DNA from 3 places in the Mesorhizobium sp. AR02 genome. Region 3 is predicted to be linked to each of the others. Evidence: riboswitches for the same ligand, from Rfam matches in the RefSeq annotation. Region 3 holds a riboswitch; each other region holds the start of a gene.
The links. Region 3 has a riboswitch for glycine ahead of gcvT (glycine cleavage system aminomethyltransferase GcvT). Riboswitches for the same ligand answer to the same signal wherever they lie in the genome.
Positions count from the first base shown of each region.

Region 1 (7,693 bases), on a different replicon from region 3:
CGTAGGTCACCACAGCAACATGCTCCGAGACATCGAGGAGATGGTCGACGCGGAGTCTGAGCTGAAGCACACGGCGATCGCGATTTTCTGAAGCTGGAGATCGTTGCCTATTTGCGTTCACTTGGCCGGTTTCTGGATGTATCCGCGACACAGTGGATAGAGAATGGCAAACCGAATTAGTTAATAGTATCAATGACTAGTCAGTTCCATAATTTATATTATGCCACTTTTGCGTGTACGAGCAAAGTTAAAATGTCCCACTTCTGCAAAGTAGGAATGTCGCTTCCGCTTTGCTGAATGCCATTCTCCCCGGCACCGATAGCGAGGGAGACTGTAGGTGGGATTGGTGTTGATGAGCGAACGCGAGCTGCAACGCATAGAGGTTCTATCGAAGATCATCGAGCGAAGGATGACAACGGTCACGGCAGCACATGTGCTCGGCTTGACCAGGCGTCAGGTCCAGAGGCTCTTGAAGACTTTCCAAATCGACGGTGCCTCCGCGCTGCGACACAAGGCGCGCGGCCGACGCTCGAACCGTCAGATTGTCGACGGCGTTCGGGACTTCACTCTATCGCTCATCCGCGAACACTATCTGGACTTCGGCCCGACGCTTGCGGCTGAGAAGCTGGCTGAGGATCATGGTGTCACCGTATCGCGTGAGACGCTGCGCAAATGGATGGCTGAGGCCGGAATCTGGCTGTCGCGCAAGCAGCGCCGGACATTCCATCAGCCGCGCTTGCGCCGCGAAGCCTATGGCGAGTTGGTGCAGATCGACGGCAGCGAGCATCGATGGTTCGAGGAGCGGGGCGGTCCATGCACCCTGCTCGTCTTCATCGATGACGCGACCGGCAAGCTTCAGCAACTGCGCTTCGTGAAGTCGGAGAGCACGTTCAGTTACTTCGAGGCCTTGGATCTTTATCTGAAGGCGCACGGCTGCCCAGTGGCGTTCTATTCCGACAAGCACACGGTATTTCGGGTGGCGAAGGCCGAGGCTCGTGCCGGCCGCGGCATGACGCAATTCGGCCGAGCCTTGTCCGAGCTCAACATCGAGATCCTGTGCGCCAATTCGAGCCAGGCCAAGGGCCGGGTAGAACGTGTCAATCGCACGCTGCAGGACCGGCTTGTGAAGGAACTGCGTCTTGCTGGCATCTCAGATATCGAAGAAGCCAACGCTTTTCTGCCGGCATTCACGACCAGCTTCAACGACAAGTTTGCGAAGATCCCCACCCGGCCGGACAATCTGCATCGTGTCTTGAACATGCCGGCCGATCGACTCCGCGACCTGCTCTGCAAACGCGAGCAGCGCTATGTCGGCCAGCAATTGTCTTTCTCCTACGAACGCAAGCAGATCATGCTGGAGAAGAACGATATCTCATGCGGCCTGGTCGGCAGATATGTCGATATTTACGAGTTCGCCGACGGTCGCCTGGATGTTCGGTGGAAGGCATGCTCCCTGCCCTACACTGTCTTCGACAAAGAGCAGCGCGTCACCCACGCCGCGGTCACCGAGAACAAGCGGCTTGGCGAGGTTCTATCCTGGATCAAGAGCCAGCAAGATGAGGCTCGGCCCGCGCCGAAGATTAAGACGAACAGCGAACAGACTGGCTATCAGAAGCGCGACAGGAAGCCGGGGCGTAGGAAGGATTTCATGAATGATCCTGCTGTCATCGCGCGTCGACAACAAGCGCTGGCAAGGCTGGATGCTGCCGAGTGAAGTCAGCTCTCAAAGCTAAAGCCGAGGAGCCCTATTGGAACGCCCCCGATCGGGCTGCGCAACCCTGACCAGCCGACGCCCGATCGGGTGCTCACGTCGGCGCCAAGAAGCGCCCTGGTGCTTATCGATGCCAGGCGAGAACTGGCCTTCAGGAACGCCTGCCGGTCAGTCATCGATTGTGCCCTACACCTCTATGCCGCCGAAACTGACCCCCAATACCTCACCCGATTGAAAGAGGACGACGAGCACAGCAGGCGTTCTCGCGCCAAACGGCATCTGGCTGTCAATGAAGGCCGACTACCCAAGGACCAGGCCAGTGTCCTCAATGGGTTCATCAAGCGAATGCACGGCCCCAAGCAGCGCTTGCAAGTTTCCGACATCGACTCGCCCGTGCCAAGACTCAGTCACGTCTACCGAGAAATATCGGCCGATGCATTGCATGTAAGCTGGACGTCGCTGCACCGTCACGTTTTTAAGGATAAGGACGGCCACGTCCACTTGACGCTGGAGCCCAAGGTGGAGAGGGACGAGCTTGAGGAGGCGGCGTCCAGCCTTGCGCTTTCATTGCTTTTCGCAATGCGCTCGCTCTTGATCATCTTGCCAGAGATCTCAGTAACGCATAATCTCCAAGGCATGTTCATGAAGTACAAGAACACATACAAACGGGGATTGCGAATGTTGCATAATATAAATTATGGAACTTGACGAATCCTATTTGAAATCAATTGCTTGTCGATGTACCGATAATATCCATTATGTTAAATCGGGGCCTATAGGCCGGCAGTGCTGCTTCCGCTCAGCTTTAGACGAACTGACCTCATCAGGTGCGATGTCAACCGCTTACCAGTGTGCCAGGACCACTCTCAGCCGATTTCTCAAATCGGGCACGATGGGCTCATATCGGTCAAAAACACCGGAAAAATGATCCGCTCATTTCAGCACAGATATCGAAATGGCGACCAAGGTATGGTCTATGATCGTATAGTTGTGGTGTTCAAAGGCTGGACGGGAGAGATCGGCAACTGCCGACGCCGACGGAGCAACCCCCCAAGGAAACTCTCAGGCAAAAGTGACCGCACTGCCGAACGATCTGGAGAGAGACGCTTCGAGCGTCCACCGAAGGGGAAAGCCGGCAAGTCCGGTTAAGCTCTCAGGTACCCGAGACAGATTTGGGGATTCGCCGCGGGCCAGTCTCGCACCCCATTGTACTGTTCGGAGTTCAGAATGCCCAAAATCATTGTAATTGGCGCCGGAATTGCCGGTGTGTCGACGGCCTATGCTTTGTTGGAGCAAGGCTACGACGTGACTGTGGTTGAGCGGCGCCGCTATGCCGCGATGGAAACGTCGTTCGCCAACGGCGGCCAGCTGTCCGCGAGCAATGCCGAAGTCTGGAATCACTGGTCGACCGTCCTCAAGGGCATCAAGTGGATGCTTCGGCGGGATGCACCGCTCCTCATGAACCCTACCCCGTCGTGGCACAAGTACAGCTGGCTGCTGGAATTCGTGTCCCATATTTCGCGATATCGCGAGAACACGATTGAAACGACCCGCCTGGCTATCGCGGCTCGCAAACACCTCTTCGAGATCGCCGACCGTGAAGGGATCGACTTTGATCACGTCCGTCGCGGGATCCTGCATGTTTATTGGGATAAAGCCGGCTTCGATCACGCGTCAAAGGTGAATGAGATGCTGAACGAGGGCGGCCTCGATCGGCGATCGGTGACGCCCAGCGAATTTGCCGGGATTGAACCTGCCTTGCATGGCAATTTTTATGGAGGGTTTTACACCCCGTCGGATTCGACCGGCGACATCCACAAATATTGCGCGGGTTTGGAGAAGGCCTGCACAAAGCGCGGCGCCCAATTCATCTATGACGCTGCGGTGATCCGGATTGAACACCGGGATCGCTTTAGCCTGGTTTGCACAACTGATGGCGCCGATCTGACGCTAGAAGCCGATGGCATTGTAGTGTGTGCGGGAACAAATAGCCGCGATATCGCTGCGATGCTCGGGGATCGCATCAATATTTATCCGGTGAAAGGCTATTCAATTACGGTGGAGTTGGAGGGGTCTGCGGCAGATTCCTCGGCGCCTTGGGTAAGCATTCTGGACGACCGCGCAAAAATCGTGACCAGCCGCCTCGGCGCAGCCCGCCTGCGCGTGGCAGGTACTACAGAGTTCAACGGCGTCAATTTCGACATCCGTGAAGATCGCATCAGACCTTTGGTCGACTGGACGCGGATGATGTTCCCGAAAGTGGTAACTGAACACGTTGTGCCGTGGGCAGGGCTGCGACCCATGATGCCGAACATGATGCCCCGGGTCGGCAAAGGCCGGGTTCCAGGTGTCTTCTATAATACGGGACACGGGCATCTAGGGTGGACGCTTTCTGCTGCAACATCGGCCATGCTGGCCACGGTTGTGGCTGCCGATCTACCGGTCGATGCTCGTATGGCGGCATAGAAGACGCCCAGTTAACAAGCTCAAGGGAAAATCCAATATGACCAAGCTGACATTGGAAGTTGCCAATTCCATCATTAGTCGGGCGTGCTCTACAGCAAGCGGGAAGGGTCTTAAGCCCTTGAGCGTTGCGGTCCTGGATGCTGGCGGCCACTTGGTCGCGTTTCAGAAGCAGGACGGGGCTTCAATGCTCCGCTTTGAAATTGCATTCGGCAAGGCTTACGGAGCTTTGGCCGTCGGTTTCGGTTCGCGCTGGCTCGACAAAGCATCAGCCGACCGACCTCACTTTGTAGCCGGCCTGACCGCTATATCAGGCGGAAAGATTGTTCCCGTCCCCGGGGGCGTCCTGGTGCGAGACGAGGCCGGTCGGTTGCTTGGTGCGGTAGGGATTACCGGAGATACATCTGACAACGATGAAGCAGTGGCCGTGGAAGCAATCGAGATAGGCGGTTTGAATGCTCAAGCGGCCTGATTCGGGCAACCAACGAAAGGCCTTGTGCCCGTCGGGCAAGTGACGAAGATCTCGCGGACGATCAGGCACATTTGAAATAGCGTCTGCGCCGCCGGCGCGATTTTGGCATCTTTCGTGCACTGAGCGCCTTTAGGATGGTGGGCAGATGCAGCCGCCAAGGTCGAGAACGTTTGGATAGACAGGGTTGTCGAATGGATCAGCAAGCCTCCTACGGATTTGCGCCGTCTGAGTTCGAAGAGCGTGTCGCCAGGGCTCAGCAGTTGATGGGTCAACATCGCCTGGATGGCTTGTTGCTCACTTCGATGGACAATATCCGGTACTTCATCGGTGTCGATTCCACGTTCTGGGAGAGCTACACCCGACCCTGGTTCGTGCTAGTGCCTGCTACCGGGGCGCCCCTTGCAATCATTCCAGAGATCGGAAGGGCTATCATCGAGAAGACATGGATCAAGGAAATCAGATCCTGGCCGTCGCCTAGGCCCGAGGATGAAGGCACATCTCTCGTTGTCGCTGCGATGTCCGACCTGCCCCGGCGACACGGACGGGTCGGGGCCGAGCTTGGTTTCGAATTGCGACTGGGAATGCCGGTAACGCAATTGAATGCGATCATCGGTGATCTGAAAGGCGTCGAGATTGTCGATGGCGCAAGCCTCATTTGGCAGCTCCGCATGATCAAGAGCGCGGCCGAGGTCAGTAAGATCAAAAAGGCTGTCGACATCGCGGGTGCCGTATACGCCCAAGTGCCCGATTTCGTTAAAATCGGCGATACGGAACGTACGATCCTTCGGGAATTCCGCGGTCGCCTCAATATGGGCGGCGCCGGCGCTATCCCGTTCCTGATTTGCAGATCCGACGTCGGCGGGCCTTTCGAGATTACGGGCGGGCCAAGGGACCGGCCAATCGCTGATGGTGACCTGCTCTTCATCGACACGGGTACGACCTTCGACGGGTATTTCTGCGATTACGATCGCAACTACCAGGTTGGCAGGGCTACAGATGCCCTACGGTATGCTCAAGAGAAGGTTTGGGAAGCGCACGAGATTGGCCTTCAAGCGGCGACAGCAGGCGTTACCGCCGGATTTGTCTTTGAACAGATGGCCAAAGCACTCTCTTCGGGTGGGGCGGACCTCAATAGCAACGGACGCATGGGACATGGGCTTGGGTTGCGGCTGACCGAACCGCCGTCAATTCGACTGGAGGACAAGACGATGCTGCAGCCGGGCATGGTGCTCTGCATTGAGCCTGCCTTGGAGTACGAGCCCGGTAAAATCGTCCTCCACGAGGAAACGGTCGTGGTCACTGAAGGAAAGGCCCAGCTGCTCACAGTTCGGGCGCCGAAGCAGCTAGCTCAGATAGGCTGATGGGGTTCAAGGCTCTCGCCCGAACCTCCGATTTGCGGCGAGATTTAGAGGCGGGTCATATAACCGAAAGTTCCCTTGCTACCTCCGCAAGCGCCGCAACGGCGCGGTCGATGTCGGCGCTGGAGTGGGCGGCCGACATCTGCGTGCGGATGCGCGCCTGGCCTTTCGGCACCACCGGGAACGAAAAGCCGATGACATAGATGCCGCGCTTCAGCATGCGCGCCGCCACCTCCTGCGCCAGCGTCGCCTCGCCCAGCATCACCGGGATGATCGGGTGGTCGGCGCCGGCCAACGTGAAGCCGAGCTTGCCCATCTCGGATCGGAACCGCGCGGCATTGGCATAGAGGCGTTCGCGCAGCGCATCGCCGTGGCGGATCATGTCAAACACTTTTATCGAGGCGCCGGCGATCGCCGGCATCAGCGTGTTGGAGAACAGATAGGGCCGTGAGCGCTGGCGCAGCCAATCGACGACTTGGCTTTTGCCCGATGTATAGCCTCCGGAGGCGCCGCCCAGCGCCTTGCCGAGCGTGCCGGTGATGATGTCCACCCTGCCCTCGACGCCGCAATGCTCGGCCGAGCCACGGCCGTTCTTGCCGACGAAGCCGACGGCATGGCTGTCGTCGACCATGACCATGGCGTCGTATTTCTCGGCGAGGTCACAGACGCCTTTCAGATTGGCGATGATGCCGTCCATCGAGAACACGCCGTCCGTCGCGATCAGCCGGAAGCGGCAATCCTTCGCTTCCTTCAGCCGCGACTCCAATTCGGCCATGTCGTTGTTGGCGTAGCGAAAACGCTTTGCCTTCGACAGCCGGACGCCATCGATGATCGAGGCGTGGTTCAGCGCGTCGGAAATGATGGCGTCCTCCTCGCCGAGCAGCGTCTCGAACAGACCGCCATTGGCGTCGAAGCAGGAGCCGTAGAGGATGGTGTCGTCCATGCCGAGGAAGGACGAAATCGTCGCTTCCAGCTGCTTGTGCTCTTCCTGCGTGCCGCAGATGAAGCGCACCGAGGCCATGCCGTAGCCATAGCGGTCGAGCGCCTGCTTGGCCGCCTCGCGCAATTCGGCGCTGTCGGCGAGGCCGAGATAGTTGTTGGCACAGAAATTCAGCACCTTCTCGCCGCCGACCTCGATCTCGGCCGATTGCATCGAGGTGATTACCCGTTCGGATTTGTAGAGGCCGGCCGATTTCAGGCCGGCGAGTTCGTTCGAGAGATGAGAAATGAAATCGTCGGTCATCGGCAGACTCGCGGCAGCACAGCCCTCCCCGCACTGGGGAGGACCTGTCGGCAAATAAATTGCGGTACTACGCGTAATCTACCGCGGTCGACCATGCCGGATCAGCATGCTTCTCCCAGTACAGGTCTGTCAGCTGGCGAGTCAGAGCGCCAACCTTGCCGTCGCCTATGACGGTCTCGTCAATCTTGGACACCGGCATGATCCCGCCCGCGGTAGACGTAATGAAAACCTCATCGGAGCCCTTCAGCTCGTCGCGATCAATGTCGCCGGCGCTGACAGAGAGGCCCAATTCGCCGCATAGATCAAATACGGTCTGGCGGGTAATGCCGGCAAGGACGCCATAGGCCGGTGTCTTCAAGCGGCCCTCTTTGACGCTGAAAACGTTGAAGCCAGGCCCCTCGGCAATGTTGTCGTTTATGTCGACGATCAATGCAGTTTCGGCACCG
Region 1 covers NZ_CP080530.1:390,793-398,485, reverse strand. Annotated here, with positions in the region: gene DBIPINDM_RS01695 (ISNCY family transposase) at 338-1,714, shown strand; gene DBIPINDM_RS01690 (hypothetical protein) at 1,832-2,419, shown strand; glycine riboswitch at 2,711-2,800, shown strand; gene DBIPINDM_RS01685 (D-amino acid dehydrogenase) at 2,939-4,177, shown strand; gene DBIPINDM_RS01680 (GlcG/HbpS family heme-binding protein) at 4,215-4,646, shown strand; gene DBIPINDM_RS01675 (M24 family metallopeptidase) at 4,838-6,007, shown strand; gene DBIPINDM_RS01670 (glycine C-acetyltransferase) at 6,063-7,247, opposite strand; gene DBIPINDM_RS01665 (aminotransferase class IV) at 7,315-7,693, opposite strand, start outside.
Region 1: another riboswitch for glycine. It lies ahead of DBIPINDM_RS01685 (D-amino acid dehydrogenase); the one in region 3 lies ahead of gcvT (glycine cleavage system aminomethyltransferase GcvT).

Region 2 (7,693 bases), 2.5 Mb from region 3:
CGTTAGCTGCTTCGGCGCCCGAATCGTGAGCAGCTCGGCCTTTCCTTCAGTAACTACAACTGTTTCCTCGTGCAAAACGATTTTACCGGGCTCGTATTCCAAGGCAGGCTCAATGCAGAGCACCATGCCTGGCTGCAACACCGTATTGTCCTCCAGTCGAATTGACGGCGGTTCGGTCAGCCGCAAACCAAGTCCATGCCCCATGCGCCCGTTGCTATTGAGGTCCGCCCCACCCGAAGAGAGTGCCTTGGCCATCTGCTCAAAGACAAATCCGGCCGTAACCCCTGCTGTTGCCGCTTGAAGCCCAATCTCGTGCGCTTCCCAAACCTTGTCTTGAGCATACCGTAGGGCATCTGTAGCCCTGCCAACCTGGTAGTTACGATCGTAATCGCAGAAGTACCCGTCGAAGGTCGTACCCGTGTCGATGAAGAGCAGGTCGCCATCAGCGATCGGCCGATCCCTTGGGCCGCCCGTAATCTCGAAAGGCCCGCCGACGTCGGATCTGCAAATGAGAGTCGGGATAGCGCTGGCGCCTCCCATATTAAGGCGACCGCGGAATTCGCGAAGGATAGTGCGTTCAGTATCGCCGATTTTAACGAAACCGGGGACTTGGGCGTATACGGCACCCGCGATGTCGACAGCCTTTTTGATTTTACTGACCTCGGCCGCGCTCTTGATCATGCGGAGCTGCCAAATGAGGCTTGCGCCATCAACAATCTCAACGCTTTTCAGATCACCGATGATCGCATTCAATTGCGTTACCGGCATCCCCAGTCGCAGTTCGAAACCAAGCTCGGCGCCGACCCGTCCGTGTCGTCGGGACAGGTCGGATATCGCAGCGACAACAAGAGATGTGCCTTCGTCCTCGGGCCGAGGCGAAGGCCAGGATCGGATTTCCTTGATCCACGTCTTCTCGATGATAGCCCTGCCGATCTCTGGAATGATCGCAAGGGGCGCCCCGGTAGCAGGCACCAACACGAACCAAGGTCGCGTGTAGCTCTCCCAGAACGTGGAATCGACACCGATGAAATACCGGATATTGTCCATCGAAGTGAGCAACAAACCGTCCAGGCGATGTTGACCCATTAACAGCTGAGCCCGACTGACACGCTCTTCGAACTCAGTCGGCGCAAAGCCGTAGGAGGCTTCCTGATCCATTCTGTAACCCTGTCTATCCAAACGTTCTCGGCCGTGGCGGCTGCATCTACCCACCATCCTAAAGGCGCTCAGTGCACGAAAGATGCCAAAATGGCGCCGGCGGCACAGACGCTGTTTCAATTGTGCCTAATCGGTCGACGGATCTGTTTCTCTCACCCACAGAGTCAGGCCGCCTGAGCTTCCAACCCGCCCCCCCCTCGATTGCCTCCACGGCCACTGCTTCATCGTTGTCTGATGTATCTCCAGTAATGCCTACCGCACCAAGCAACCGACCGGTCTGGTCTCGCACCAGGACACCCCCGGGAACGGGGACTATTTTGCCGCCTGATATGGCGGTTAGGCCAGCTACAAAATGAGGGCGGTCGGCTGATGCTTTGTCGAGCCAGCGTGAACCAAAGCCGACAGCCAAAGCACCGTAAGCCTTGCCGAATGCAAGTTCAAAGCGGAGCATTGAAGCCCCGTCCTGCTTCTGGAACGCGACCAAGTGGCCGCCAGCATCCAGAACCGCAACGCTCAAGGGCTTGAGACCCTTTCCGCCCTGTGGAGCACGCCCTATTAATGATGTAATTGGCGACTTCCAATTTCAGATTAGTCATGTTCGACTTCCTTGGGCTTTATAGCAGGGACGTCTACTACGCTGCCAAACGAGCATCGACCGGAAGATCCGTAGCCACAACCGTGGCCAGCATGGCCGAAGTTGCCGCAGAAAGCGTCCACCCGAGATGCCCATGACCCGTATTATAGAAGACTCCAGGAACCCGGCCTTTGCCGACGCGTGGCATCATGTTCGGCATCATCGGTCGAAGCCCTGCCCACGGCACAACGTGTTCAGTTGCCACTTTCGGGAACATCATCCGCGTCCAGTCGACCAACGGTCTGATGCGATCTTCACGGATGTCGAAATTGACACCATTGAACTCTGCGGTCCCTGCCACCCGCAGACGCGCAGCGCCGAGGCGGCTGGTCACGATTTTCGCCCGGTCGTCCAGAATGCTCACCCAAGGCGCCGAGGAATCCGCCGCAGACCCGTCCAACTCCACCGTAATGGAATACCCTTTCACCGGATAAATATTGATGCGATCCCCGAACATCGCAGCGATATCGCGACTGTTTGTTCCCGCACACACTACAATCCCGTCGGCTTCTAGCGTCTGATCGGTGCCACCAGTTGTGCAAATGAGGTTAAAGCGATCTCCACGTTCAACCCGGGTCACCTCAGCGTCATAGATGAAATGGGCACCTAGCTTTATGCAGGCCTTTTCCAAACCCGCGCAATATTTGTGGATGTCGCCGGTAGAATCCGACGGGGTGTAAAATCCTCCATAAAAATTACCATGCAGTGCAGGTTCAATCCCGGCAAGTTCGCTGGGCGTCACCGGACGCCGGTCGAGGCCACCCTCATTCAGCATCCCGTTCACCTTTAACGCGTGGTCGAAGCCAGCTTTGTCCCAGCAAACATGCAGGATACCGCGATGGACGTGATCAAAGTCGATGCCTTCGCGGTCAGCGATCTCGAAGAGGTGCTTACGGGCCGCGATAGCCAGGCGGGTCGTTTCAATCGTGTTCTCGCGATATCGCGAAATATTGGACACGAATTCAAGCAGCCAGCTGTACTTGTGCCACGACGGAGTAGGATTCATGAGGAGCGGGGCATCCCGCCGAAGCATCCACTGTAACCGGGGCAGATTACCGGGCGGTGGGGGTTTGCAGGCGCGTGCGTTCGTGATTCACCCTTTGCGTGATGTTACCACCGACTGATTCGCTTGAAGGCTTGTCGCTCGCGGAACTCCGCGGGCTGGTTTCTGCGCTGATCGGCGAAGTGCGCGGTCTTCAAGGCCGGGTCGAGAGCCTTGAGATCGAGAACCAGGCGCTACGCGCCGAGAACCAGACCCTAAAGGATGAGATCGCCCGGCTGAAGGACCTGCCGCCGCGTCCCCCGGTCAAGCCGACCAAGCCATCGGGCATGGAGAAGGCGACGCAGCCGACATCTGGCAAGGGCAAGCGCCGCCGGCGCGGCGCCAAGCGCGACGGCGGTCGCGTGAGCCGCGAGGTGACGGTTGCGGTGAGCGCTCCTGCGGGCTCTCGCTTCAAGGGGTATGAGACGATCCTGGTGCGCGATCTGGCGTTGTCGGCCGAGGTGGTGCGCTATCGCCGCGAGCGCTGGGTGACACCGACCGGCGAAACGATGGTGGCGCCCTTGCCGGCGGGGATCATCGGCGGCTGGGGCGCGAACCTGCGCCGCTTCATTCTGGCCTGTCACATTCAAGGCCAGGTGACGACGGAGCGGTTGACGGCGTTGTTGACCGGGATCGGGGTCGACATTTCGAAGCGCCAGGTGGTGCGGCTGATTTCGGAGGGCCTGGAGGCCTTCGCGGCGGAGGACCGTGACGTGCTGCGCGCCGGGCTGGCTACGGCGCCCTGGATCACCGTCGATGATACGTCGGCGCGCCACGCCCACCAGGACGGCTACACCACCCAGATCGGCGACCGCCGCTTCACCGCGTTCCGCACCGGGCGATCGAAGTCACGGGAGGCGTTCCTGGCGACGCTGCGTGCCGGGCACAGCGATTACTTCATCAATGAAGAGGCCCTGGCCTATATGCGCGGCCGCAACCTCGCCGGTCCGGTGATCGCGCGGCTGGCGGCTGCGCCGCACAAGGCATTTGCCGACAGCGCCGCATGGCAGGCGCATCTGGCCGCACTCGGCCTCGACCAGCTCGCGGTTGAGCCCAACCCAGTCAGGATCGCCACCGAAGGGGCGATGTGGGGAGCGATCCGCCACCACGGCTTTCTTGGCGATACCGTGGTCGTGTCCGATGATGCCGGCCAGTTCCGCATCGGCGACCATGCTCTGTGCTGGGTCCACGCCGAGCGGCTCGTCCATAAATTGATACCCGTGACCCCGGATCAACGTCAGGCCGTCGACATCATGCGCCAGTTGATCTGGTGGTTCTATCGCGACCTCCAGAGCTACCAGCGTGCTCCTTGTCCGCGCCGCGCGGCGGCCCTGCGCGCCCGCTTCGAGCGCCTGTTCAAACGACGAACCGGCTACGTCATGCTCGACCGGCTTCTTGCCAGGCTGCATCGCCGCAAGCATGAACTCCTGCGCGTTCTCGATCGTCCCGAGATCCCGCTCCACACCAATGGCTCGGAAAACGACATCCGCACCTTCGTCACCAAGCGCAAGATCTCCGGCGGAACCGTCAGCGAGGCAGGCAAGAACGCCCGCGACGTCCTGCTCGGCCTGATGAAGACCTGCATCAAGCTCGACGTCTCATTCTTCCGCTATCTCGGCGACCGCCTCGGCATACCAACACAAGAGTCGATTCCGCCGCTCCCGGATCTCGTTAGGCAAGCCGCTCAAGCCTGACTGCCCGGTAATCTGCCCCGGTTACGCATCCACTTGATTCCCTTAAGCACGGTCGACCAATGATTCCAGACTTCGGCATTGCTTGCGGACAACTGGCCACCGTTGGCAAACGAGGTTTCCATCGCGGTGTAACGACGCCGCTCGACCACGGTCACGTCGTAGCCTTGCTCCAACAGCGCATAAGCCGTCGACACGCCGGCAATTCCGGCGCCAATTACAATGATTTTAGGCATGTCAAACTCCGAACAGTGCAATGGGTGCGAGGTTGGCCCGCGGCGAATCCCCAAATCTGTCTCGGGTACCTGAGAGCTTAACCGGACCTGCCGGCTTTCCCCTTCGGTGGACGCTCGTGGCGTCTCTCTCCAGATCGTTCGGCGGTGCGGTCACTTTTGCCTGAGAGTTTCCTTGGGGGGTTGCTCCGTCGGCGTCGGCAGTTGCCGATCTCTCCTGTCCAGCCTTTGAACGGCGCACCTATACGCCGATAGGTCACGCCATTGATCGCCATTTTCTCTGCGGGGCTGAAATGTACGGACCAATCTTTCGGGCTTTCTGGCGATATGAGCTCAAGCGTGCCCAAGGGGCGCGGCCGATTAGCTCAGCCATAGGCTTTCGCCCTCACAGATCCGGGCGGGCGGGTTCTCCGCATCAAATGTAGCCGGCCACATTTTGCAGAGCGTTCTTAGCTTGGCGTCGCACAAAAAGGCGAGTGGCGAAAGCGGAGCGGTTCCTTTCAGAGCGTATCCCCGTATGGCCTAACGGGCCCGAGGCTGCGATTTTGGCCAATTTTGCGGAATTATCAGAGAACTTCACGGCATCCTTCGGTAGCCCCAAGTGCATCTCGCATCCCAAACCACATCGGTTTGTGTGATCCACATTTCATCAGTCACCGTAGTTTGGCGCAAAGCCTTCGCTCTCACATGTCATCCTTTCGAGGTCGTGGAGCAATAATTCTAACCCGCGATTGAAGTTTCAAGATGCGACAAGACCGGGGAAATCGACGCGCTAACCTTCGCCGCGAAGAACGGACGCGTGCCCCGTTCGGAATGGTGTCTTCCCATGTTCAACAAGCGAGTTACTCGTGCCGGCCGAGAGGTCAGCCGAGATGAACGAAGGCTTTCGCATACACCCGTCTATGAAGGTCGCCAGATCTGCATAAGAAGAACAAAGAGGAGCAATGATGAACAAAGACGAGCCAATGATGGGTCTCGTGTCCGTGCCGGCCGGCCACGTGCTGGGAGCCGAACGCATGCCGCCGCCGCTTCCCCGCGTCGAACCACGAATCCGGATCCTCCATGACGACGTCACAATAGACCAATACGGCTGGCTTCGCGATCGGACAAATCCGGATGTCCGCGCGTATCTGGAAGCAGAGAACAGCTACGCGGACCAAGTGACAGCTCACTTGACAGACCTCAAGGCGGAGCTCGTCGCCGAGATTGAAGGCCGTCGGCCTTGCGAGGGCGCCCCACCAGCGTTCCAGGTTGGCCCTTTCGAGTACTTCCAAAGACCCGAGCCGGGCCTTCTACATTCGCGATGGTGGCGGCGGCCGCTAGGCGCAGATTCGGCCGAGCTCGTTGTGGATCCGAACGCGCTCGAAGGGGCCGAGGTCTTTTACCGGCTCGGTGTCTTCGAGCCGAGTGACGACGGGCGTTACGTGGCCTTCAGCTTCGATGTCATCGGTGCCGAGAACTACGAGCTTAGGGTGCGGGACATGGAGACCGGCCGTGACGTCTGGCAGGGCTCGAGGCAGGCTGTGACGGCAGCTTGGGCCGCAGATGGTTATACCCTGTTTTTCACGCGGGAGCGGCCGGACTTGCGGCGACAATGCCATGAGCTTATCCGCCTGGACGTTGCAGCGGGGAGTTCTGAGGTCGTGTTCGAGGAGGCGGACGAGCGACTGAACGTGGGGATAAGGCGCTCCGATAGCGGCGCCTGGCTGTTCCTGGATGTAAAGGGCGTTCGTCGGGGGCCAGTGGAAGTGTGGTGCCTTCCCGCCGACAAGCTGGGCGTTGGGTGGCGCCGTTTAGTGACGCGGGAACTGGGTCACCAGGTGTTTGCCGAGCACTGGCAGGACAAGTTCCTGTTCCACGTTGATGACACCGGACCGTATTGGCGGCTCGTGCGTACGCCGATTGACGACCCGTCACCCTCGGGTTGGGAAGAGGTGGTGCCGCATCGGGACGGTGTGATGCTCGAGGAGGTGCACGTACTCGAACACCAGCTGGTACTCCTGGAGCGAGTCGGCCTCCGTCCCCGTCTGGTCTCGCGCGACGAAAGTGGTCGGATTGGAGCCACGATCGTTCCTGATGAGCCGAGCTGTAGCTTAACGGTCGGCTTGTCGGCGGGGGGGCACTATTCGGTCGCAAGGCATCCGTTCCGAGGCTCGAGGCTGATGTATAGAATCAGTTCGTTCGTGACGCCGGACTTGATCATTGAGCATAATCTCACCGAGGGCACATCAGCAGTCCGCTACCAAGCCAGCATTCCGGGGTTTGACGCGGCTCAATATGTGGCGACGGTTGTCATGGTGGAGGCGGAAGACGGGGTGCAGGTGCCTGTCTCGTTGGTCGCGCGGCGCGATCGAACGAGCCCTGGGCCGGTGTTATTGAACGTGTACGGTTGCTACGGGGTAACGAGATGGCCCTCGTTCTTCGCGTGGCCTTCGTACATGACCGAGCGCTTGAGCCTGCTCGATCGAGGGGTTGCTTTCGGCATCGTGCACGCACGCGGGGGTGGCGAGCTTGGATACCCATGGCACGAAGCGGCCACCGGCGATCGAAAGCGCACAACCTTCACAGATTTGATCGCCGCTGCAGAGGGGCTCGTTGAGCAGGGGTTCGCCACCCTCGACGGTATCGTGATCGACGGAAAGAGCGGCGGTGGGGGTGTTGTGCTTGCTACCGCCGCCTTGCGGCCCGACTTGTTCTGCGCCGTGCTCGCCGAAGTTCCACTAGCTGACATCCTGGATACCGAGCTGGATTTCACAATGCCGTACGCGCGAGTTGAAACGGCGGAATACGGAGACCCCCACATCGTCCACGAGTATCGGTACCTCCGTAGCTACGATCCGTACTACAATCTCAGCGCCGATCGTCCGCTTCCGCCGACCTACGTCGATGCTGCGCTCAACGATGGCCAGGTGCTCTACTACCAGCCCGCCCGCTA
Region 2 covers NZ_CP080531.1:3,814,440-3,822,132, forward strand. Annotated here, with positions in the region: gene DBIPINDM_RS22655 (M24 family metallopeptidase) at 1-1,158, opposite strand, end outside; partial or broken gene DBIPINDM_RS22660 (GlcG/HbpS family heme-binding protein) at 1,323-1,754, opposite strand; partial or broken gene DBIPINDM_RS22665 (D-amino acid dehydrogenase) at 1,791-2,843, opposite strand; gene DBIPINDM_RS22670 (IS66 family transposase) at 2,930-4,528, shown strand; partial or broken gene DBIPINDM_RS22675 (FAD-dependent oxidoreductase) at 4,546-4,761, opposite strand; glycine riboswitch at 4,808-4,904, opposite strand; gene DBIPINDM_RS22680 (S9 family peptidase) at 5,706-7,693, shown strand, end outside.
Region 2: another riboswitch for glycine. It lies ahead of DBIPINDM_RS22675 (FAD-dependent oxidoreductase); the one in region 3 lies ahead of gcvT (glycine cleavage system aminomethyltransferase GcvT).

Region 3 (7,693 bases):
GACGGAAGAGCGGGCCCATGATCTCGCCAGCAAGATCGGCGTTGCCTTCGGCACCGAAATCGTTGCCACCCCGCTCGGTCCGTTGCGCAGCACGGTCAGCGGCGGCATCGGCTTTGGCGGCGCCGACGGCAGCAGCCTCGACGAGATGCTGGCCGAGGCGGACGCAGCACTCTACGCGGCCAAGCGCGCCGGCCGAAATTGCGTCATCAGCCGTAAAAGGATGGGCAAGGCCGAACCGGTCAGGCCGGCCTTGCGCTCGGCGTAGTTACTCCGCCGCTCCCAGATAATCCGACAGCGGCGGGCAGGAGCAGACCAGGTTGCGGTCGCCGGCGACATTGTCGATGCGCGATACCGGCGGCCAGTATTTTGCTGCCGTGTCGGCGTCGCCGGCGGGATAGGCCGCTTCCAGGCGCGAGTAAGGATGGGTCCATTGGCCGGCCAGCGCCTCGGCGGCGGTGTGCGGTGCGTTGACCAGCGGATTGTCCGTCAAAGGCCACTCGCCCCTGGCGACTTTCGCCGCTTCACCCGCAATGGCGATCATCGCCTCGCAGAACCGGTCGAGCTCGCGCTTAGGCTCGGACTCGGTCGGCTCGACCATCAGCGTGCCGGCGACCGGAAACGACATGGTCGGCGCGTGGAAGCCGTAGTCGATCAGGCGCTTGGCGATATCATCGACGCTGATGCCGGCGCTCTCCTTGAGCACGCGGGTGTCGAGGATGCATTCATGCGCGATGCGATCGTGCCGGCCCTTGTAGAGCAGCGGGAAGTGCGGCGCGAGCCGTGTCGCCACGTAGTTGGCCGAGATGATGGCCGTCTCCGTCGCCTGTTTCAGGCCGGCGGCGCCCATCATCCGGATATACATCCAGGTGATCGGCAGGATGGAAGCGCTGCCGAACGGTGCGGCCGACACGGCATGCGCCGAGCCCTCGGTGACATGACCCGGCAGGTAAGGCTTCAGATGCGCCTTGACGCCGATTGGACCGACGCCTGGACCACCGCCGCCATGCGGGATGCAGAAGGTCTTGTGCAGGTTCATGTGGCAGACATCGGCACCGATGTCGGCGGGGCGGGCCAGCGCGACCAGCGCGTTGAGATTGGCGCCGTCGAAATAGACCTGGCCGCCATGCTCGTGGATGAGGGCGCAGAGGTGGCGGGCGCCTTCTTCGTAGACGCCGTGCGTCGAGGGATAGGTGAACATCAGCGCCGCGAGATTTTTGGAATGCTCGTTGGCCTTGGCCCGCATATCGTCCATGTCGATGTTGCCGTCCTCCAGGCAGCGCACGACGACAACGCTCATGCCAGCCATCGCCGCACTCGCCGGATTGGTGCCATGCGCGGAGGAGGGGATCAGGCAGACGGTGCGATGGCCCTCGCCGCGCGAGCGGTGATAGGCGCGGATGGCGAGCAGGCCGGCATATTCGCCCTGGCTGCCGGCATTGGGCTGCAGGCTGACCGCGTCGAAGCCGGTGATTTCCGACAGCCAGCCTTCCAGCTCGCCGATCATGGCACGATAGCCGGCCGAGTGCGCTGATGGCGCGAACGGATGCAGATTGGCGATGCTTGGCCAGCTCACCGGCATCATTTCGGCCGCGGCGTTGAGCTTCATCGTGCAGGATCCCAGCGGGATCATTGAGCGGTCGAGCGCCAGATCCTTGTCGGCCAGCCGGCGCAGCAAGCGCATCATGTCGGTTTCCGACTTGTTTTCGTTGAAGACCGGCTGCGTCAGAAACTCCTTTCCACGCGGCTTGCCGGGAACGGTGCTGTCGGCTGAAGCGGCAGCCTTGGCGCCGAACAGGGCCGCGATCGCATCGAGATCGGCATCGGTCGAGGTCTCGTCGAAGGCGATGCCGACATGGTCGGCGTCGATGACGCGCAGCAGCCGGCCGGTCTTTTCGGCGGCGGCGGCGATCTGCGCGGCGTTGCCTTTGGCCTCCACCGTCACCGTGTCGAAGCGGCTGGCGCCGAGCACCGAAACGCCTGCCGCCTTGAGACCGCTTGCCAGACGGTTGGCGAGCGCGTGGATGCGCCCGGCGATCGCTTGCAGACCGGCTGGGCCGTGCCAGATGGCATAGGCCGTCGCCATATTGGCGAGCAGCGCCTGCGCGGTGCAGATGTTGGAGGTCGCCTTGTCGCGGCGGATATGCTGTTCGCGCGTCTGCAAGGCCAGGCGGTATCCCGGCCGGCCCTTGCTGTCTGTGGACTGGCCGACCAGGCGGCCGGGCATCAGCCGGGTCAGCCTGTCGGCGACGGCGCAATAGGCAGCATGGGGGCCGCCAAAGCCCATCGGAACGCCAAAGCGCTGCATCGGTCCGACGGCAATGTCGGCGCCGAGTTTCGCCGGCGCATCGGTCAGCGTCAGGCCAAGCGGATCGGCGATGAAGACGACCAGCGCGCCTGCGGCGCGTGCCTTGTCGATCGCTGCCTTGTGGTCGCCATAGACGCCAAAAGTGTCAGGCCAGGAGACGAGCAAAGCGGCGGTGTTGTCATCGATCGTTTCGCCGTCGATCTCGATGCCGAGCGGTTCGGCGCGGGTGCGCACCACATCCAGCGTCTGCGGGTGCGGCGCGCCGGCGAACGCCACCTTGGTGCGCTTGTCGCGGTGGTGGCGAAGCGTAATGCCGACCGCTTCGGCGACAGCGGTTGCTTCATCGAGCAGCGAGGCCGATGCCACCGGCAGGCCGGTCAGTTCGGTGACCAAGGTCTGGAAATTGAACAGCATTTCGAGCCGGCCTTGGCTGATCTCGGCCTGATAGGGCGTATAGGCGGTGTACCAGGCCGGATTCTCGAACAGATTGCGCTGGATGACCGGCGGCACGTGGACGCCGTGATAGCCGGCGCCGATGAAGCTCTTCAGCACCGTGTTCTTCGCCATGGTCGCCGACAATTCGGCCAGTGCTTCGGCTTCGCTGGCCGGCGCGGGCAGAGTCAGCGGCGTGTCGAGGCGGATCGATCTCGGCACGGCCTGGCTGATCAGCGTCTCGACCGAGGGGACGCCGATCACGGCAAGCATGGCTCTGACATCGTTGACGCCAGGACCGATATGGCGGGCCGAGAAGGGGGTAAGTGCTGTGCTCATCGTTTTAAGTCCTGTTATCAGGCGATATGGGCTTTGTAGGCGGCCTCATCCATGAGGCCGGCGAGCTGGCTTTCGTCGGCAAGCTTCATCTTCCACAGCCAGCCGGCGCCGGTTGCCGCCGAGTTGACCAGCGATGGGTCGGATGACAGCGTGCCGTTGGCCTCGGTGATCTCGCCATCGACCGGCGCATACACATCCGAGGCCGCCTTGACGGATTCGACCACGACGGCGGTATCGCCCTTGGCCAGCTTCTTTCCCGTTTCCGGCAGTTCCACGAAGACGAGATCGCCGAGCTGCTCCTGCGCGTAGTCGGTGATGCCGACCGTGGCGATGCCGCCTTCGACGCGGAGCCATTCGTGATCTGAGGTGAAATAGGTCGTTGCCATGGAATTCATCCTTTGCGGTAGCGATGAGGGGTGAAGGGCAGGGAACTGATATCGACGGGGATTTTTGTACCGCGCACATCGGCGAAAACCCTTGTGCCGGGCTTTGCCAGCGCTGTTGCGACATAGCCCATGGCAACCGGATGACCGGCCGAGGGGCCAAAGCCGCCCGATGTGACATGGCCGGCGGGATTGCCGTCGGCATCGAACAAAGCAGCACCGGCGCGCACCGGCTGGCGGCCTTCCGGCTTCAGCCCGACGCGCTTTTGCGCCGGGCCGCGTTCGACGGCGGCGCGCAAGGCATCGGCGCCGATGAAGGCGCCGGAAGCGCGGATTTCCTTGGGGATTGCCCACATCAGCGCGGCGGCGGCCGGGTCCGTCTCCGGCGTGATGTCCTGGCCATGCAGGCAAAGCCCTGCCTCCAGCCGCAAGCTGTCGCGCGCGGCAAGGCCGATCCACAGCACGCGCTCATCCTCGAGTAGCTTTGTGACCAAATCCCGCGCGGCGGCCTCCGGCAGGCCGATCTCGAAACCGTCCTCGCCGGTATAGCCCGACCGGCTCATGAACCAGTTTTTCCGTGGCTCGACCCCGTGCATGAACAGCAGCGAGCCGGTCTCGATGCCCGCGCGGGAGAGAGCTGCCCAGGCTTCGGGTCCCTGGATGGCCAGGAAGACGCGGTCGAGCGGCTCAACCTTCACATCGAAATCGGCGGCCAGCGCGCGCAAATGCTTTTCGTCGGCGACGGCGTTGCCGGCATTGGCGACCACCATGAACCTGGTATCGCCGAGGCGGGTGACGATCAGGTCGTCCAAGATGCCGCCGGCTTCATTGAGGAAAAAGGACAGTTTCGACTGCGAGATTTCGAGCGCGCCGGCATCCAGCGGGCAGGCGCGGTTGAGCAAGGGAATCGCGCCTGGTCCGCTGACCTCGAACAGTTTCATGTGCGAGATGTCGAACAGGCCGGCATGTTCGCGGGTATGCAGATGTTCCTTCATGACGCCGGCCGGATAGGTCAGCGGCATCGACCAGCCGGCAAAGGCGCCGAAGCGCGCACCGGCGGCTGTGTGGATATCTTCGAGGGGAAGGTGTTTTGAGTCGTCGCCCGTCATGTCGTCTCCAGAGTCGCACGCAATCGGCCGCGAATGGCGACCAGTCCGTGCCCCTCTGTCTGAAGCCTGAGAGACTCGCGCAGCCGGAACTCTGTCAGCGGCGCTTACACCTTCGGCGCGGGGGCAAGCCCCGACTTTCCAGAGTGTCTTTCCCGTCTACGGTTCTTTTGCCTGAGAGATTTCGGGCGATTTCCCCTTCGGCGGCAGCTCTCGCTGCTCTCTCCCGCAAACAGGTAGGACTCAAAACCTCAAGTCCTCGACGCGCCATCCATAGCCCGTCGGCGACACCTTGTCACCTCCCAGCGACATCTAAAGCGCGTCGCGCTTTAGACCTTTGTTTTGATGCATGCCGTTCTCCCAAAACCGCTGCACACTTTTGGGCGACATGCATTGGCCGACAAGTCTTCGCTAACCACGCCGTTTGCCGGTTTTTCAAGACACTCCTGATATAGCGGGCCGATGTAACGCTTTGGGGCGGACGGGGACGACAATGGGCGAATTAATCATGAGCGCGCCGGTGGCGGGGCTGACCTCGAAGAATCGCATTGCCCCGGAAGATGTGGTGATGCTGCGCCGCGACGTGTTCGCCGACGGCGTGGTGACCCGAGGCGAGGCCGAGGCGCTGTTCGCGCTCGACCAGACGGCGCGGGACAAATGCGCGGAGTGGGCGCCGTTCTTCGTCGAGGCGGTGACCGACTACATCGTCCATCAGGAAAAGCCGTCGGGCTATATCTCGCAGGACAACGCCGACTGGCTGGTCCGCATCATCTCGCGCGACGGCATGGTCGACAGCCGAACCGAACTCGAATTGCTGGTCCACGTGCTGGAAGAAGCACGATCGTCGCCGGGCAAGCTTTGCGTCTATGCGCTGGAGCAGGTCGCTCATGCCGTCATCGACGGCAAGGGGCCGCTGATGCTGGGCGGCGCGCTGGTGCCCGGGCTGATCGCCAAGGCGGAAGTTGAGCTGCTGCGTCGCATCCTCCACGCCCATGGCGGCGACGGCAACATCGCCATCACCCGCGGCGAGGCCGAGGTGCTGTTCAAGATCAATGAACAGACCGCGCAGGCCAAGAACGATCCGTCCTGGAACGACCTGTTCGTCAAGGCGATCGCCAATTTCGTCATGTGCTCGGCCGGCTATGAAGCCCCGACCCGCGATGTGGCGCTGCGCCAGGAAAGCTTCCTCGAACATGCCGATCCGGACATCGGCGGCTTCTTCAGCCGCATGGTCTCCGGTGGCCTTGCCGGCATCATCGAGGCCTACCGGTCCCCGGATGACATCGAGGCCGAGTGGGAAGCCAAGAACAGGGCGGCCGAGGCCTTGGCCCGCCGCGCCGAAACGATCGATGCCGGCGAAGCCAAATGGCTGGTCGGACATATCGGCGTGGACAGGCCTCTCTACGAAAACGAGCGCGCGCTGCTGACCCTGATCAAGCATGCCTCGCCGGAGATCCATCCGGCGCTGAGGCCACTGCTCGACAAGGTGGCCTGAAAGAACAAGCGTCCGCAGCGTCGCTTCCTCCGTGACGTTGTAGTGTTGCCATACAAGGGACGGCAGGCCGGAAAGCACCCTATCTGTTTCGATAGGGTTCGTCGGCCATGAAACTCCTCTAGTGTTGGGTGGGGACGTCCACTCTCTGGGGAGTACAAACATGACCATGCTTCGTAAGATGCTTGCTCTTGCCTTTGCCGCCGGCCTTGGCTCGACAACGCTGGCCTTCGCCGGCGGGATGACGCCGCAACAACAGGCTGACGCGCGCACCAAGGTCGAAACAGCCGTGGCGCTGGCCAACATCGCCAAGGCCGACAAGGACGGCGAGGCGATGCTCGTCGCCGCCAGGATGCTGGCCGAGGCCGGTCCGGTGGCCGAGCAGGGCGCCAAGGTGAAGGACGGAAAGCCGACGCTCATGGACACCGGCAAGATGGCCAAGATGGCCAAGGAAATGGGCGCCGACGCCAAGAAGGCCGATGCCGTCGCCAGCATGGCGACGTCGAACGGCGAAACGGCGCGTAGCGACGGCTACTGGTACTACAGCTGTGATTCCTACAACAACTGTCAGTGGATCTACGCCGGCTATTGAGCGGGGCCGGGGGGCTCAAACATAGCACGGCATTGGCGATCGGCCCGTGGCTCCCACGGGCCGATCATCATTTTGTGGCGAGGCTAGAGCTGTTCACCGTTTCGCCGAAACGGCGACCCGCTCTAAGTCCTTGTTTTGACGCAATTCCCTAGGGAAAGCGCTACGCGCTTTTCCCGGGAAAACCGTTCACACTTTTCCTGGAATTGCTCTAGATGCCGCCATACCAGTCGTAGCCATTGTCTTCCCAATAGCCGCCGCGACCGCCGCCGACATTGGCGAAGCCGTCGACTAATTCGATCTTGTAGAGATATTTCGGCATCTTGTAGCCGAGCTGGCGCTCGACGCGGACGCGCAGCGGTGCGCCGTTTTCGACCGGTAGCGGCTTGCCGTTCAGGCCATAGGCCAGGATCGTCTGCGGATGGCGGGCGTCGATCAGGTCGATCGTGCCGTAATATTTGATGTCGCCGGACAGGCTGCGGTCGATCGTGTCGAGGCAATGGAACATGACATAGCGCGCCTGCGGCTTGACCACGGCCTGGTCGAGCACCAGCGACAGCGGCGTGCCGGTCCATTTGGCGATGCAGCTCCAGCCTTCGACGCAGTCGTGGCGGGTGATCTGGGTGCGGCTCGGCATGTTCATGATCTGCTCGCGGCTGAGCGACAAAGGCTTCTCGACGAGGCCGGAGACCTCCAGCCGCCAGTCGGCAAAATTGTTGGCGAGCAGGGCCTTGTAGTCGTCATCGTCGGGCGCGGTGACGCCATTCGGCCGCTGCGGCTGGCGGATATCGGCTTCGGTGAATTCCGGCGCCAGCGCGTCACGGCCAGCAAGCAGGCGTTGCGCGCGATATGTCAGGCCATTGGCGTTTTCGAGGAAACTGCGCAGGCCGCTGCCGATGCTCAACTGGCTGTCGAAGGCGTCGCAGCCCGACAGCATGATGCCGGAGGCGCCGAGGCTGGCGGCAGTCAGGAATTTCCGGCGGCTGATCTGGAACTTCGCCATGTCAGGCACTCCTCTCGCTCGTCTTGTCGTCATGCGCGGGAGGA
Region 3 covers NZ_CP080531.1:6,322,357-6,330,049, forward strand. Annotated here, with positions in the region: gene DBIPINDM_RS34830 (GGDEF domain-containing protein) at 1-265, shown strand, start outside; gene gcvP (aminomethyl-transferring glycine dehydrogenase) at 266-3,076, opposite strand; gene gcvH (glycine cleavage system protein GcvH) at 3,094-3,462, opposite strand; gene gcvT (glycine cleavage system aminomethyltransferase GcvT) at 3,468-4,568, opposite strand; glycine riboswitch at 4,718-4,804, opposite strand; gene DBIPINDM_RS34850 (hypothetical protein) at 5,059-6,060, shown strand; gene DBIPINDM_RS34855 (hypothetical protein) at 6,221-6,649, shown strand; gene DBIPINDM_RS34860 (molybdopterin-binding protein) at 6,858-7,649, opposite strand; gene DBIPINDM_RS34865 (cytochrome b/b6 domain-containing protein) at 7,651-7,693, opposite strand, start outside.